Regions from separate parts of the Desulfotomaculum sp. 1211_IL3151 genome, predicted to be linked through region 1. Evidence: riboswitches for the same ligand, from Rfam matches in the RefSeq annotation. Region 1 holds a riboswitch; each other region holds the start of a gene.
What was found. A riboswitch is a leader RNA that binds a small molecule or an ion and turns the genes downstream of it on or off. The one in region 1 is predicted to bind FMN.

Region 1 (5,481 bases):
GGAAGCTGCAATCGCTCAAATGAGAGAATTAAAAACCTAAATCAATAAGGCTATGGCATCCGCCTGGGAGGACCATGGGCCGTGGTTTTTTTATGACATTATTTGCCTGTATGACTTCTTTGTAGTAGAATAATGAGAGTTATTGACAAAGGAGGCGCTTTTTTTGAAAAAAGGTAGTATCGAATTAGAAAATGGCGGTAAGATTTTAATTGAGTTTTTCGACGAAGCAGCACCTGGAACAGTTGCTAACTTTGAAAAATTAGCCAATGACGGTTTCTACAATGGTCTTAACTTTCACCGTGTAATCCCCGGCTTTGTTGCCCAGGGCGGTTGCCCCCATGGCACTGGTACCGGTGGCCCTGGCTACACCATTAAGTGTGAAACAGCAGGCAACCCCCACAAGCATGAACGTGGTTCCTTATCAATGGCCCATGCCGGTAAAGACACTGGTGGCAGCCAATTCTTTATCGTCTATGAACCACAACCTCACCTAAATGGTGTACATACTGTATTTGGCAAAGTTACTGAAGGTATGGAGTTTGTTGACCAGATTAAACCCGGCACGAAAATGAAAGAAGTTAAGGTTTGGGAATAGCAATGATAAAAACCAGCTCTGTTAAAAGGGCTGGTTTTATCAATTGTATGCTTATGTCACATTTGCTATAAAATGTGAATTAACACAGGAGGTTTTAACTATAAGAAATGACAAGTGTATGCATTTGTTTAAAGTAACAACAAATACTAGTGGCCTGAAAGAACATTATAGTGTAACCTCACCTTTTAACTTGATTTGGAATGGCCCAGGCCTGAAGCACTTCCCGGAGGTCATTATAGTCTAAGCTAACACGATAACTATACTCTTGGCTCGGCAGGGTTCCCTGAGGAAAAGATACTTCCATATTTTGGGGAAACAAGATAATATATTCGGGTTTCAATGCAGCTTCCATTTCGGCCCGTAAAGCAGGAGCGGCAACGACAAACTTATCCAAGAGCCACTGTCGGGTTTTCTCCTCTGGCAGAGTAAACATATCCCAGTTACTCAGCACCTCACCAGTCTTCCGGTCAAACGCCGCACCCAGACGAATCTCCTGTGCCATCTGCCCATTCACGGGTAGGGTTACTGATGTAAGAAAGCACATGATATTATCGTTAGAGGCTGTGGGAGCAATATCCTGACTGATAAAACGTTCCTGGTATACCTTTCCACTTTCCTTACAGGTCAGATACTCTTCATAAGCATTTTGCAGTTCAGCTAGCGTGTCGTAGAGTAAGCCCTGCCCTTCATAAAATCCACTGACGGCCTTTTGGGCAGACTCACTCAAATCATCGAAGCTCTCCACCCCACCGACATAAACATTGTCCGGGCCAATAGAGACTCGGATGGTTAGTAGAATGGTTCCATCCGAAAGCTTGTAAAGAGCATCGTCAATATAATCTCTCCGCCACAGGTTTGCGCTTTCACCATCAGAGAAGGTTATTGCATTTTCCCGCTCCAACACCCATGTTTCTTCCCCTTGTTTGGGATTGTCAGAGCAGCCCGCCAGCAAAACCAGACACCACAGTAGAACCACTGACAACAGCCGTTTTATTTTCATGAAAAATCCCATCGCTTTCCATCGTATAGTAGCTGCATAATACGGACTAGCATGTAGTGCAGTAACTGTGCTTGTTCCTAGTTGCTAAAAATAATAGCCCCTGGTTCGGGGCTATTTGACGATTTTTAACTTATCTTTTGTTCAAGTGATTTCCGGTAGGTTACTGACTGTCTTATCCTCTTCCATCCGGACTATACCGTCATCTCTGGCTTCTAACCAGATCTGCTGTCCTCCTTTTGGGCTTCCAGAATAAACTGGCTACCGCGAGTGGGGAATTTCACCCCGCCCTGAGAACAAGTTAGGTAAAATATACCACTTTTTACCGTAATGTCAATATCTTATTAAGTTAAGAAATAACATAACTAAAGGAACCTTCTTTTTAGTAGGTAAGCATTAAGTCCAATTATTAATTTAAATACCAAACGCAGGTGGATACTTAACGGTTCCTTTGATGTTTTTCAACGCTCCGGGGTAAAGTTCTAGAACCATGAATGCTTCATCGGGTACCTCAAATGGGGCTTCCAATCCCACCGACCTAGCCGGTACAAAACCAAAACGGGGATAATAATTCGGATGACCAACTAAAACTACAATCTTGAATCCTAATCTCTTACATTCTTCCAGCCCTTGTTTAATAAGCTCCGTACCAATTTTGCGGTTTTGATAGTCAGGTAGAACCGCCAGTGGTGCAAGACTAAGAACGGGTATATTCCCATTATCGGTTTCTATCGTGATGGTGCTAAACATTATATGCCCTACAACTGTGTCGTTAAGAACGGCAACTAAGGATAGTTCCGCATTATAATTTTCTGACTTTCTAATGGCTTCCACAAGTTTTGGTTCAACATGTTTATTAAATGCCCTTAAATTAACGTTATAAACTTCGGGATATTCTTTTTGGCTTTCGGGACGAATTTCAAACATCTTTCTGAATTCCTCCTAAATTTTAATTGTTACGGAAGAATCCTTACATGTTCAGAAGACCTGTCTGCTATGAAGGACTTCCGTAACCCCTTGTGAATGTTTCTAATAATACCGACATCCCATCAACTCCTCTATAAATTTCTAATGAATTTTTTACTTCTCCCATCAGCATAATGGCTTACTGAATTAGTTATGAAAGAAATTACTGCGTGCATCCCTTTGTATCTCATATTTCAATCGTAACTCTTTTAATTTTTGCTTTAAATTTTCTTTTTCACCAGCTATTTTACATTTTGCAAGCTCTTGCTCTATGCTTTCTATCTCTTTTAGTAAAATGATTTCTATTGGTAATTCCCCTGCACTTTTTAGGACCATAGCAATTATTTTAAACTAAAAAATACATTAGACAACTCGAAGGCCAAGGATTACTAAATCCCTTTCTATTCCATCCAGAACAGCTACTCTGGGCAAATAACCCCAACGTTCAAAATTAAATCTCAAAAACAACTGTAGACTTGGTTCGTTGTGACCAAAGATAAATCCCAGAATCGTATGAATCCCTAATCTTGGAGATTCTTGAATTGCCTTGGACAGTAAATTTTTACCGATACCCTTTCCTCGATGCTGTTCGGCAATATAAATGCTAACCTCCGAGGTAGCATGATAGGCTGGCCTGTTATAAAAAGAGGAGAAACTTAACCAACCTAAAATATTGCAAGTGTCCTCTATAACCCAGATTGGACGATTATTTGGATTGTGTTCACGAAACCAAGTTAACCTACTTTCAACTGTTACCGGGCTAGTGTCAGCCGTGACCATTCTAGAAGAAATAGTCGAATTGTAAATATCTACTATCGTTGGCAGGTCCTTTTCAACAGCATATCTTATATTCAAAGTTATCTCCTCCTCTAATCCTTTGACATTCGATTGTATGATACAATTAAACCAAAAACGGGGTAATTACTATGAAGATAGTCGGTTTTTTGGGTAGCCCACGTAAACATGGAAACACTGCAATATTACTCAATAGGATAATGGAAGGAGCTAAAAAAGAAGGGTCTGATTGTATCCTTTATCACACCAATGACCTAAATATAAAAGGTTGTCAAGGATGTAATGCCTGTAAAAGAAACCTGAATGGTATACATACTGTATGCACATTCGATAAAGACATATCCTGTAACAGGTGGTTCCTGGTTCATAATCAAGAATAAAAATAAAAGTAAAAAGACAGGTTGTCCCTGCCTTTTTACATCCTACTAACTCTTCTTCTTAAGCGTAACAACCAGGACGCCTAATAAAATCAACGCCCCACCCAGAAAAAAGTTTAAATCCAAACGTTCATTCAGTAATAGCCAGCCTAAAAAAGAGCCGACCAAAGGTTGGAAGAAGAAAAACAACGACCCAATTCCAGCATCAATCATCTCCATGCCCTTATTCCACAGGAAGAAAGCACCCGCCGTTGATACCGTCCCCAAATACAGAACACCAAGGATGATTTCCGTATTCAGCACGATGTTGTTCGTTTGAATCTCCCACAACATAAACGGCGTTGTAAAAATTAAAGCAAATAAAATAGCATAAGTTGTTATGGTTAATGAGGAGTGGTTGTATGATGCAACTTTAACATAAACAGATAGTAATGCCCATGTTATAGCAGCGCCTACTAAAATGATGCTTCCCCAAAGGTGACTGCCAAGGCTTGAATCCCAACCTACAACAATTGCAACCCCAATAGTAGCTAATAAAAGAGAGAAAATCTTGCGTGTAGTAAGTCTTTCTTTTAAAACCAATCGGGCAAATATTACAATGAAGGCTGGTGTTGCTGAGGTGATTAGTGCACCTGTATGGGCATCTGAAAGTTTCGTCCCGATAAACTGAAAAGAAATTGAAACAAAATATCCAATAAATCCAATCCATCCTAAGAGCAGCCAATCCTTCTTTTCAAATTTTTCAGGATTTTTATTTTGGTTTTGGGAAATTCTTAAGATTAGATATAAAACAAAGAACGCAACCACATATCTTAACCAAACAAGAGTAATTGGGGGTATAAAATCCAGTACATATTTACTTACCACATACATACTGCCCCAGATACTAGCTGCTAAAGATAAACATATTGCTCCTAATACCGTATTGTTCATGATCGGTTACCTCCGCCTATTTAGAAAGATTTTTATAGCAATCTCTAGACGAGGAGGCTTTAAACTTATCTGTTCATCCCCGTCCTAGGAATGAACGGAGGGTTGGTCATTTTCAAACAAATTATTGTAATACAATATTATTCTCCTTTCTGAAAGCCCTTCTAACCAAGTATAGCATAGATATTTGTTTAGAAACATTACCAATTATCCCATCGCTAATTTTTCATTTTTTACTAAAAGTTCTTGCATTGTAAGTTAAATAGTGGTAAAATATAAAAACATAAATTAACCTTTAGCTCACATATTGTAAAGGGTTGTTATTTGTGCGATGGAACCTTTTACAATGTGTGACTTTTTTATTTACTGGAAAATAAAAAATGATAACATTAATAAAAAATTGGAGGTAACAAATATGCAAGGTACAGTAAAATGGTTTAATGCAGAAAAGGGTTTTGGTTTTATTGAAGTAGATGGTGGTGGCAAAGACGTCTTTGCTCATTTTAGCGCGATAACCGGTGAAGGATACAAATCATTGGATGAAGGTCAACGTGTTGAATTTGACGTGGTAGAGGGTAATCGTGGACCACAAGCAGAGAATATTGTGAAGTTATAATGAATAATTAGAAGGACCACTTTTTAAAGTGGTCCTTCTAATTATTCATTACCTGATTTAATAAATCAGCCGCTTGTTCTTGACCAATTCCTTTTACTAAAACTAGTTCACTAATTAATATTTGTAGAGCATTATCTAACATTGCTTTATCTCCTGTGGAAAGAACTCTTCTTTTACTCATTAAAACTAGCTCACGGATAACCTC
Region 2 (5,481 bases), on a different contig from region 1:
TGGCAGAGGGCGACCCTGGGCGTGGCGGCAGTTAGTAATGAAACCAGCCACGTAAACCAGATGTTGGATACGGTAATCAAAACGATAAAGTTTAATGGAGAAGCAGATTTAATGGATTATTCCATCGAAATCCTTTAAAATTACCTTAATGGTAAAAATATCTTGGTATGGAAAAGATAGCAGGAGGACAGGTAATGACACGGGTAGAAGAATTATTAAAACAAATCGAAGACTTAACCTTTGAAGAACAAAACATCCTGTTTAACCTTTTAGCGGATACCCTTGATAATTTTGGTTGGTTTAAGTTAAACGATATAACTTTTAAATAAGGGGGTATTTTTTAAGTGACAGCCAAGGTTTATTTTGCTGATACCAGAGCCAATGTAAAGCAAAATATGATTGATAAGTTACAGCGGCTTTATGAAAGATCCGGCATTAAGGATATTGTTGCCCCAAAGGATCTGGTAGCCATTAAGGTGCATTTTGGAGAAAGGGGCAACACGGCCTACATCAGACCACAATTTATCAGGCGGCTAGTGGACAAGGTAAAAGAGCAAAAAGGAAAACCCTTTTTAACAGATGCCAATACCCTATATGTTGGCAGCAGGTCCAATGCCGTTGATCATTTGCAAACAGCCATTGAAAATGGCTGGGGCTACTCGGTTGTCAATGCGCCATTGGTTATTGCCGATGGTTTAACCGGCAAGGAATATACCAATGTAGAGGTTAACCTTAAACATTTTCAAGAGGTTAAAATAGGTTCAGGAGCACTCCATGCAGATGCCTTTATTGCCATCAGTCACCTGAAAGGTCATGAATTGACTGGTTACGGTGGTGTGCTAAAGAACATTGGTATGGGGCTGGGTTCACGTAGTGGTAAGCAGATGATGCATTCGGATGTTCGTCCTAGAATCAACTTAGAAAAATGTACAGGCTGCAGTAAATGTCATGCCTGGTGTCCGGGCGAGGCAATTGCTTTAAGGGATGAAGATAGAAAGTCCTTTATTTTGGAGGAGCATTGTATTGGCTGCGGGGAATGTACCGTAAGCTGTCCCTTTGGTGCCATTGCTGTTAATTGGAAAACGAAACCGGATATCATTCAAGAAAAAATTGCCGAATACACCATGGGTGTTCTCAAACACTATCCAGGCAAGTGTGGTTTTATTACCTTTGTCAATAACATTACGCCAGAATGCGACTGCTGTGGTTGGAATGATGCTCCCGTTGTGCGGGATATTGGTATTTTGGCATCCTTAGACCCAGTGGCACTGGATCAGGCCTGTGTGGATTTGATTAACCAAGAACATGGCTTGCCCGGTTCCAGGCTGGAAGGTCAACCCCACGGCTCAGATAAATTCCGCGCCCTTTGGCCCCATGCGGATTGGACTAGGGGACTGGAGTATGCAGAAAGCATTGGTCTGGGCACCAGAAAATACGAGCTGATAAAAATCTAATAGATAAAAATAAAAAGGGTGTCGCAAAACTACGATTAGTAGGCAAGCGACACTTTTTTATTTAGATTGCAAGGAACGACCCCTGTGTCGTTCCGCACCGCATGAGAACAGTATTGTTTTGAATTTACCACAAAATTACATGTAACCATAGGTTATAGAAAAACCACCAAATATAACTTTTGTTCATAATTAACATAAAAGGAAATGATGATAAGGTAGTCTAATATTAATTAAAGTAATAGATAAATCTACTGATGGAGGAAAAAACATGAGACCAGAGAGCATGAAAATATTTGATGAACTCCGTAATCTAAATGTGCTTACGGTTCAAAATGCCAAAAGAGACGGGGAAAAAGTTGTTGGCTGTTATTGTACCTACACACCCCAGGAGTTAATTCTGGCCGCCGGGGCCCATCCGGTGACCCTCTGTGGGACACGTCAGGACCCTATTCCCGCAGCGGAAAGGGACTTACCAAGAAACCTCTGTCCATTGATTAAATCCAGCTATGGTTTTGCGGTCAACGGCAAATGCCCTTATTTCGAGGCTTCTGATGTGCTGGTAGCCGAAACAACCTGTGACGGTAAGAAAAAAATGTATGAGTTAATGAGCAAGATTAAACCCATGCATGTGATGAATTTGCCCCAAACCTCCCAAGGGGAAGCCGCTCTGGCAGCCTGGGCCCAGGAAATGGTTGTTCTAAAAGACTGGCTGGCTGAAAGGTTTGAAGTAGAGATCACAGAGGAAGATATCCGTAAGGCAGTTAAGCTCATGAATAAGGAAAGGGATGCCATGAGACGCCTGCATGCCACCACGAAGGCTAAACCCTCCCCGATAACTGGTGTGGATTTATTGGTTTCCGTTTGGACCAAGGGATTTAATATTAATAAAGAAGATGGGATTGCTTTGGTGGAGCAGCTCACAGCAGAAATTGAAGAATTAACGGCCCAAGGCCTTAGCCCCTTCACCAAGGAAACCCCGAGAATTTTACTAACTGGTTGCCCAGTTGGTTTCGGATCGGAAAAGGTTGTTCGGTTACTGGAGGAAAGTGGGGCAGCTGTGGTTGCCTTTGAAAATTGCTCCGGCTATAAGGCTTTGGATAGATTGGTGGATGAGAGTGAAACCAAAGATGTCATGGTGGCACTGGCAGAAAAATACCTAAACATTCCTTGCTCCTGTATGACACCCAATGATGGCAGACTGGAATTAATTCATAAAATGGCTAAGGAGTATCAGGTAGATGCCATCGTGGATTTAACCTGGCAGGCCTGCCATACTTACAACATTGAAGCCTTTGTCATCCGGGATTATGTTCAAAACCAACTGAACTTACCCTGTATGCATTTGGAAACGGACTACTCTGAATCGGATGTAGAGCAATTGAGGGTTCGTGTGCAAGCTTTTCTTGAGTTAGTTCAAGGAGAATAAAGGTATGATTACAGCTGGCATTGATGTGGGTTCAGTTTCCACAAAGGTTGTGCTCTTAATTGATGATGAGATAAAATACATGGTTCGTCCAACCGGTTGGAGTCCCCGGGATGCCGGTTTAAACACTTATCAAGAACTATTAAATTCTGTAGGATGTAAGACCAGTGATGTGGAAGCTATCGTTGGTACTGGCTACGGTCGGATTTCCCTGGGCATGATCGACAAAGCAGTTACGGAAATTCACTGTCATGCCAGGGGTGCCAATTACCTGGTTGGGCGGGGTGGCTTGTTAATTGATATTGGCGGTCAGGACAGCAAAGCCATTCTGATGAATGATCAAGGTAAGGTTATTGACTTTGCCATGAATGATAAGTGTGCCGCGGGAACCGGACGTTTTTTACAGGTAATTGCTGCTGCCCTGGGGGTTGATGTCAGTGAACTGGGGGAGTTGGCAGAGGGTAGATCCCCCTTGGATATTAATAGCATGTGTACTGTCTTTGCAGAATCGGAAGTTATTAGTTTACTGGCCAAGGGTGCCGATAAGCGGGATATCATTGCTGGTATTCATCGGTCCGTAGCAAGGCGGGTTTGGGGCATGGCCAGCCGTTTCGGAGCCAACCAATGTGTTATTTTCACCGGCGGCGTGGCCCAAAACCACGATGTTCGTAACCGTTTGTCCCAGGAAGCCGGTTGTCCGGTAATTGTACCAGAAATCAGCCAGTTGGCCGGTGCGCTGGGAGCAGCCCTTTCTGCCAGGGAACTAACGAAAAAGCATTAAATTAACCTCAAAAATGTCGTGGCCAAAAGCTACGGTATTTTTATATATGCTCGGCATGGGCCTTACCTGTAGGGTGAAAGTCTCAACGCGTAAGGCAATAAAGAGTTGACAAAGGTGGACGAGAAAGTATACTTACAAATAACGACTTATTCTCAGGGCGGGGTGAAATTCCCCACCGGCGGTATCTCAGTTATACTGAGGAGCCCGCGAGCGCTCTTTAACTTTAAAGAGGTCAGCAGAACTGGTGAAAGGCCAGTGCCGACGGTATAGTCCGGATGGAAGAGGATACGGCAGTCAGTAAAAATCTGCTCTTAATAATTATTTTAATTTATTTTGCATGAGTGCATGCTGTCTGTCTGGTGTGCCCTGATTCAAGTAAGTCCGACTAATTATTTAGGAGGAATATACTGTGAATCAAAATTTGCTAACTCGATTTGGAAATGCGACCGAAAGAATGGAAGCTGCTCTTGACGCACTCCGTAGTGGTCAGGGAATTTTAGTTACCGATGATGAAGACAGGGAAAACGAAGGGGATATTTTTTTTGCCGCTGAGTCTCTGACCAATGAGCAAATGGCCCTGTTAATCCGTGAGGGCAGTGGGATTGTGTGCTTGTGTTTACCGGAAGAAAGAGTCCAGGCTTTAGATTTACCGATGATGGTGGAAGTGAACACGAGCAGTTTTGAAACGCCTTTTACGGTTTCTATTGAAGCGGCAAGCGGAGTTACGACGGGTGTTTCCGCTGCTGACCGTGTAACTACTGTCAAAGCAGCGATTGCTGACCCTGCAAGACCCAATTTGCTGCGGCGTCCCGGATATATTTTTCCTTTGCGGGCTAAACGGGGCGGTGTGTTGGAACGACAGGGACATACAGAAGCTAATGTAGACTTAATGCGACTGGCTGGCTTAAAACCTTATGGTGTATTGTGTGAATTAACAAATTCCGATGGTACAATGGCACGGTTGCCTGAAATCGTGGCATTTGCCGAGAAGAATAATATGATTGTAGTTACAATTAGCGATATAATTGCTTATCGAATGGAAAAGGAAATCGTACCGCAACATGAACCGCAGTATACCTAACGGTACGTACGGTGGTAGGAGAGGAGGGGGGAAACACCCCCTCCTACTCAATTATCTTTCCTATATTTAAACATTAAATCGAAAATGCATGACGTCCCCATCGAGCACAAGATAGTCTTTTCCTTCCAATCGCAGCCTGCCGTTTTCTCTGGCTTGGGCCATGGAACCAGCCCTTACCAAATCAGCATAGGAAACAACCTCAGCCCGAATAAAACCCCGTTCAAAGTCGGTGTGAATAACACCGGCAGCCTGGGGAGCTTTCGTTCCAGCGGGCACAGTCCAGGCACGAACCTCTTGGACACCTGCAGTGAAGTAAGTTTGTAGTCCCAGCAGATGATAGGCCGCCCGAATGAGTTTATCCAACCCGGACTCTTCCAGGCCCAATTCTTCCAAAAAGAGCTTCTTTTCGTCTCCCTGCAATTCAGCAATTTCAGATTCCAATTGGGCAGAGACAGGGACTACGGTAGCATTTTCCAGTCTGGCATATTCCTGCACTTGTTGAACCAGGGGATTATTTTCAAAATCCTGGATGTCATTCTCGTCTACATTGGTGACATAGATAATTGGCTTTATCGTTAACAAATGAAAGGACTTAATCAAACTCATCTCTTCTTCCGAAAACGCCATGCTTCGTGCTGGCTTACCCTGGGCCAGAGCTTCTTCCTTTAACCTTTGGATTAACTGATACTCCGTTTTCGCCTGTTTATCCTGGGATTTGAGTTTACTGGCTAGCCTTTCCTGT
Region 3 (5,481 bases), on a different contig from region 1:
ATTGAAACGTCCTACAACTATACCAAATTTTAAACCTTGTCCCAGTAAATGCCCTTCAAAAATTTTCTGCATGGTTTTCTCCTCCTGTTATAATGGATAATCTTTATTCATTCACCGTTTTTTTATTGGCTTCTTCTAGATTTAAAAGATGTCCCAATTTGCACTTCTTCGTACTGAGGTATTTTTCATTTGACTTTCCTGCTATGATTTCGATGGGTACACGGTCTACAACCTCTAAGCCATAACCCTCTAAGCCAGCAATTTTACGTGGATTATTGGTCAGTAGTCTTATTTTTCTCAGTCCCAGATCAGCCAATATTTGAGCCCCAATGCCATAGTCCCGCAGGTCTGCAGGGAAGCCTAAGGCTAGGTTGGCCTCTACGGTATCTGCCCCCATATCTTGAAGTTTATAGGCCTTAATCTTATTCATCAGGCCGATACCCCGGCCTTCTTGTCTCATGTAAAGAAGTACGCCAACCCCTTCATTTTCGATGGCTTGCATAGCCCTTGCCAATTGATCCCCACAATCACAGCGCACTGAGCCAAAAACATCCCCGGTTAAACATTCAGAGTGAACCCGCACTAAAGGTGCCTCCACACTGGATAGGTCCCCTTTGACCAAGGCAATATGTCCCTTGCCATCGATTAGGCTCTCATAGCCAACTGCTGTAAATTCGCCGTATTGGGTAGGCATTTGGGCCGACTCAATTTTCTTAATAAATTTTTCGTGGTGTCTGCGGTATTTGATTAATTCTGCAATGGTGACTAGCTTTAAATCATGGGTTTTACAAAATTCCACCAATTCGGGAACCCTGGCCATGGTCCCATCATCCTTCATAATTTCACAAATAACCCCAGCTGATCTTAGACCTGCCAATCTAGCTAGATCCACCGCAGCCTCGGTATGACCAGTCCTTACCAAAACCCCACCTTCCTGGGACCGCAGGGGAAATATATGACCTGGACGACGTAAATCCTCGGGTTTTGTATTGGGATCTAGCATTTTTTTAATGGTTAGGGCACGCTCAACGGCCGAAATACCTGTGCTGCATTCCTTTGCATCAACGGATACGGTAAAGGCCGTTCCATTGGGATCCGTGTTATTGGATACCATTGCCGGCAGATCCAATTCATCAAGACGCTGACCATATATGGGCATACAGATCAAACCACGCCCGTAGGTGGCCATAAAGTTCACAGCCTCTGTTGTGGCTAATTCTGCAGCCATGACCAGGTCACCTTCATTTTCGCGATCTTCATCATCAACGACCACAATCATTTTTCCTGCACGGATATCTTCAATGGCCTCTTCAATTGTATTAAATTTGTATGTCATGACTTTTCCCCCTTATAAAAATCCGTTGGCTGCTAAAAATTCCAGATTAATTTTACTATCAGCGGCTTTGTCTTCCTGCTGCCCCTGTAATAACCGTTCAATATATTTGCCAATAATATCCGATTCAAGGTTCACAGAATTACCAATCTTCTTGTCTCCCAGGACAGTGGCCTGGGCTGTATGAGGAATTAATGATACCTGAAATTTATCCCCAGCAAAATCAACCACCGTAAGACTGGTACCATCGATGGCTATGGAACCTTTTTTAATAATATATTTCATCACCTGGGGTGGAGCCTGAATCGTAACGATGGTGGCAATATCATATCTTTCCTTACCAACAATGGTACCTATCCCATCCACGTGACCTGATACCATATGTCCCCCCATGCGGTCACCAAGCCGCAAAGCCCTTTCAAGGTTAACCGGACTGCCAGGCTTAAGATCCCTGAGGTTTGTTTTCACCAGTGTCTCCGCCATTACATCGGCGGTAAAGGTCCCTTTGTCCATTGTAGTAACGGTTAGACAAACACCATTGACAGCGATACTATCACCAATTTTTGTATCTTGCAGAACCTTGGAGCCTAAAATATGTAGTCCAGCTGAATCCGGTCCCTTTGATATACCCCTAATGGTGCCAATCTCTTCTACAATTCCGGTAAAGATATGCCATTCCCCCCTTTCGAGGTATAACCAGTCACGAGATAGTCTGTTCCCAACGGTTGCACTGACATCTGATAAATTTGGGTGGCATCCTGTAAACTTGTTATCCCTTCACCCCGGACAGGACCAGGGGCAAGGTCACCCCCGATAATTTTGGGTGCTATAAACCAAGCAATCTTATCAACGATACCAGCATTTAAGGCAGAACCACTGATTTTCCCGCCACCTTCGATTAATACACTGGATATTTGTTTTTCTCCCAGTAGTTCCATTAGTTTAGCCAGATCTACTCCTGGCCCTGCCCCAGGAACTACAATAATCTCTGCTCCGGCTGCCATTAGGCTTGCCTTACGTTCTACCGGTGCTGACTCATTTGTGGCAATAATCGTATGGGCCGCCGACTCCTGAATAAGCACTTGGCTAGCAGTAGGAGTTCGGGCCATGCTATCTACGATGATGCGGATGGGGTCTTTTCCTCTGACCTCAGGCAATCTCGCCGTAAGTGACGGATTATCTGCCAATACGGTATTTACTCCCACTAAAATGGCATCATATTGATCCCTTAATCGGTGGCCATATTCTCTGGCTTCATTACCGGTAATCCACTTTGATTCCCCACTGGCAGTTGCTATTTTGCCATCCAGACTGGTGGCAGCCTTTAATACCACAAAGGGCTTTTTGGTTGTAATGTATTTTATAAAAACCTCATTTAATTCTCTGGCCTCCTCTTCCAGCAGGCCGGATATTGCTTCTATACCAGCATCCTTTAAAATATTTAGCCCCTTGCCAGCAACCAAGGGATTAGGGTCCAGCATGGCTGCCACAACCCTTTTCACTCCTGCCTTGATCAAAGCCTCTGTACAGGGGCCCGTTCTGCCATGATGACAACAGGGTTCCAAAGTAACATACACAGTGGCATCCTTAGCCCTTGCCTTGGCGTCGGCCAAGGCAGCCACCTCGGCGTGGGCACCACCTGCTTTAGCGTGATAGCCTTTGCCAACCACTTCGCCATCCTTTACCAAAACAGCTCCCACCATGGGGTTAGGGCTAGTACGACCCCTTGCTTTGGCTGCCAGTTCAAGGGCCATTTGCATATAGCACCTGTCCTGATCCATTTTTTCATCCCCTTAGAAAAACTCTTTGTGCCTAATAAACAAAATAAAACCCTGAAAGGATCAGGGTTTTTTGGCAAAGGCAAGTAGGCCATGCAAAAGAATGTTTTTTGCAGGCTCAACTATAACCTTCTTCCATCCAGACTTTAACTGTCGGCTCTGGCATCTCACCAGATCATGCCCCAAGGGGCTCGCGGGCTTGGCCCTTTGGCCATACCGCCGGTAAGGAATTACACCTAACCCTGAAGGTTTTGTTTATTAATTTAACTCCATTATATTCCTGAGTTTGTTCGTATGTCAATCTTTAAATAACCCACTCCGGTTTTCACCTATATTTTGACCAGTTTGTTTCAAATCATGCAGTGATAATGGGACAACAAACCTGTTCCTTTTGCACCTATAAAAAAGTGTCGCTTGACTACTAAGGGGTAGTTTCGCGACACTTCTTTACTTTATATAAATAAACGATCTACTGAACCAGTTCTTTGGTTTCCCGGGCAATCATTAATTCTTCATTGGTGGGAACAACCATTGCTGTAAAGGGAGCACCGGGCTTACTGATGATAACTTCTTTACCCCGGGATTTGTTTTTCTCTTCATCAATTTGTAAACCAGTGTAGGCAAGTCCTTTTAAGACCCTTGCTCTCATGTCAACGGAGTTTTCACCAATGCCACCGGTAAAGGCTACTACATCCAAACCACCCAGGGCTGCTGTGTAAGCTCCAATATATTTAATAATACCATAGGCAAACATACTCAAAGCTAATTCAGCTCTTTCGTTGCCTTTGTTGGCAGCATCTTCTAGGTCACGGAAATCACTGCTGATACCGGAAACACCCAATACGCCACTCTTCTTATTTAAGACATTACTAATATCTGCAAGACTTATTTGCTCCTTCTCCATCAGGAAAGAAACAATGGCTGGGTCCATATCCCCGGTTCTCGTACCCATCGGCAGACCTGGCAGAGGAGTAAAGCCCATGGAAGTATCCTGTGATACCCCATTGCCTACTGCAGAAATACTAGAACCATTGCCCAAATGGCAAACAATAATCTTTAACTCCTCAACTGGTTTGCCTAATATTTCCGCTGCCCGATAAGAAACAAACTTGTGAGAAGTGCCGTGGAAACCGTAACGGCGAATTTTATACTTCTCATAATATTCGTAGGGAATAGCATAAGTATATGCTTGCTTGCTCATGGCTGAATGGAAAGCAGTATCAAACACAGCCACATGTGCTACATGAGGCATCAGTTCTTGACAAGTTTTAATACCCACAATATTGGGGGGATTGTGGAGAGGTGCCAATTCTGACATTTCCTCTAACACCTTCATCAGTTCAGCATCAACTACCACAGATGTATTAAATTTTTCACCGCCGTGTACCACACGGTGTCCTACAGCCTTAATTTCCGCGGTGTCCTTAATGGCACCATATTTTTCATCGGTAATGCATTTTAAAATGGTCTCAAGGGCAACTTTGTGGTTTGGCAGGTCTTGCTCCAATACCAATTCTTCACCCTTACTATTTTCCTGCTTAATTCTGGAACCAGCGATCCCAATTCTTTCAGATAAGCCAGAAAGCAATACGGATTCTTGGGTCATGTCCATTAATTTATATTTAATAGATGAACTACCACAGTTAACAACTAAAACTAACAAGGGGGGTCCCTCCTCTAACGCGATTACTTATTTATCTATTTTACAAGCTCGGAAATATGTCCATGGATCTTATAGGCATATACGACATCACCGTTTCTTAAACCAACAGCATTTCCTTCGTCAGTATCCACATGCATTTCTAATTTGTACTTGTCACTTACACGAACCAATACATCCCCAAAGATAATTCCTCTGGGTCCCTTGGCTCTTACATAAATTCTATCGCCATCTTCTAAACCGTATTTTTCAGCATCAGAAGTATGCATGTGAATATGACGAGCAGCAATGATAGCACCTTCATCTACAGTTACTGAGCCAGCAGGTCCAACGATTGTTACAGAGGCAGATCCTGCTAAATCCCCGGAGTCTCTAAGGGGAGCCTTAATGCCAATTTTGAAGCAGTCAGAAATAGAAAGTTCTACTTGACTTTTCTTGCGTTCAGGTCCAAGTACGCGAACCTTTTCAATAACACCCTTGGGTCCAACAACGGTTACCATTTCTTCACAGGCAAATTGGTCTGGTTGAGAAAGATCTTTGAATCTTGTTAATACATGACCAGGTCCAAATAATATTTCCACGTGTTCTTTGGTCAGATGCACGTGACGGGCAGAAATCCCTACGGTGATAGTAATTGGAGTGATTTCATCTGGATTTACCTGAGTTGGCAGTTGAGCATTAGTTGCCATTGTACAACACTTCCTTTGTGA

Region 2: it holds a riboswitch for FMN, as region 1 does, so the genes downstream of both, ribB (3,4-dihydroxy-2-butanone-4-phosphate synthase) here and V6C11_RS09065 (hypothetical protein) in region 1, are expected to answer to the same signal.
Region 3: it holds a riboswitch for FMN, as region 1 does, so the genes downstream of both, ribD (bifunctional diaminohydroxyphosphoribosylaminopyrimidine deaminase/5-amino-6-(5-phosphoribosylamino)uracil reductase RibD) here and V6C11_RS09065 (hypothetical protein) in region 1, are expected to answer to the same signal.

What each region holds. Positions count from the first base shown of each region.
Region 1 is NZ_JBAIYV010000035.1:180,909-186,389, forward strand. Features, by position in the region: gene V6C11_RS09055 (hypothetical protein) at 1-40, shown strand, start outside; gene V6C11_RS09060 (peptidylprolyl isomerase) at 164-595, shown strand; gene V6C11_RS09065 (hypothetical protein) at 774-1,595, opposite strand; FMN riboswitch at 1,766-1,894, opposite strand; gene V6C11_RS09070 (GNAT family N-acetyltransferase) at 2,007-2,519, opposite strand; gene V6C11_RS09075 (hypothetical protein) at 2,706-2,894, opposite strand; gene V6C11_RS09080 (GNAT family N-acetyltransferase) at 2,922-3,413, opposite strand; gene V6C11_RS18695 (flavodoxin family protein) at 3,485-3,733, shown strand; gene V6C11_RS09085 (DMT family transporter) at 3,779-4,663, opposite strand; gene V6C11_RS09090 (cold shock domain-containing protein) at 5,076-5,276, shown strand; gene V6C11_RS09095 (CarD family transcriptional regulator) at 5,314-5,481, opposite strand, start outside.
Region 2 is NZ_JBAIYV010000011.1:34,333-39,813, forward strand. Features, by position in the region: gene V6C11_RS01790 (DUF503 domain-containing protein) at 1-138, shown strand, start outside; gene V6C11_RS01795 (hypothetical protein) at 195-329, shown strand; gene V6C11_RS01800 (DUF362 domain-containing protein) at 345-1,454, shown strand; gene V6C11_RS01805 (double-cubane-cluster-containing anaerobic reductase) at 1,723-2,880, shown strand; gene V6C11_RS01810 (acyl-CoA dehydratase activase) at 2,885-3,658, shown strand; FMN riboswitch at 3,803-3,949, shown strand; gene ribB (3,4-dihydroxy-2-butanone-4-phosphate synthase) at 4,068-4,739, shown strand; gene ychF (redox-regulated ATPase YchF) at 4,806-5,481, opposite strand, start outside.
Region 3 is NZ_JBAIYV010000027.1:5,602-11,082, reverse strand. Features, by position in the region: gene ribH (6,7-dimethyl-8-ribityllumazine synthase) at 1-72, opposite strand, end outside; gene V6C11_RS06360 (bifunctional 3,4-dihydroxy-2-butanone-4-phosphate synthase/GTP cyclohydrolase II) at 104-1,336, opposite strand; gene V6C11_RS06355 (riboflavin synthase) at 1,349-2,002, opposite strand; gene ribD (bifunctional diaminohydroxyphosphoribosylaminopyrimidine deaminase/5-amino-6-(5-phosphoribosylamino)uracil reductase RibD) at 1,984-3,114, opposite strand; FMN riboswitch at 3,235-3,365, opposite strand; gene V6C11_RS06345 (acetate/propionate family kinase) at 3,581-4,774, opposite strand; gene pduL (phosphate propanoyltransferase) at 4,810-5,460, opposite strand.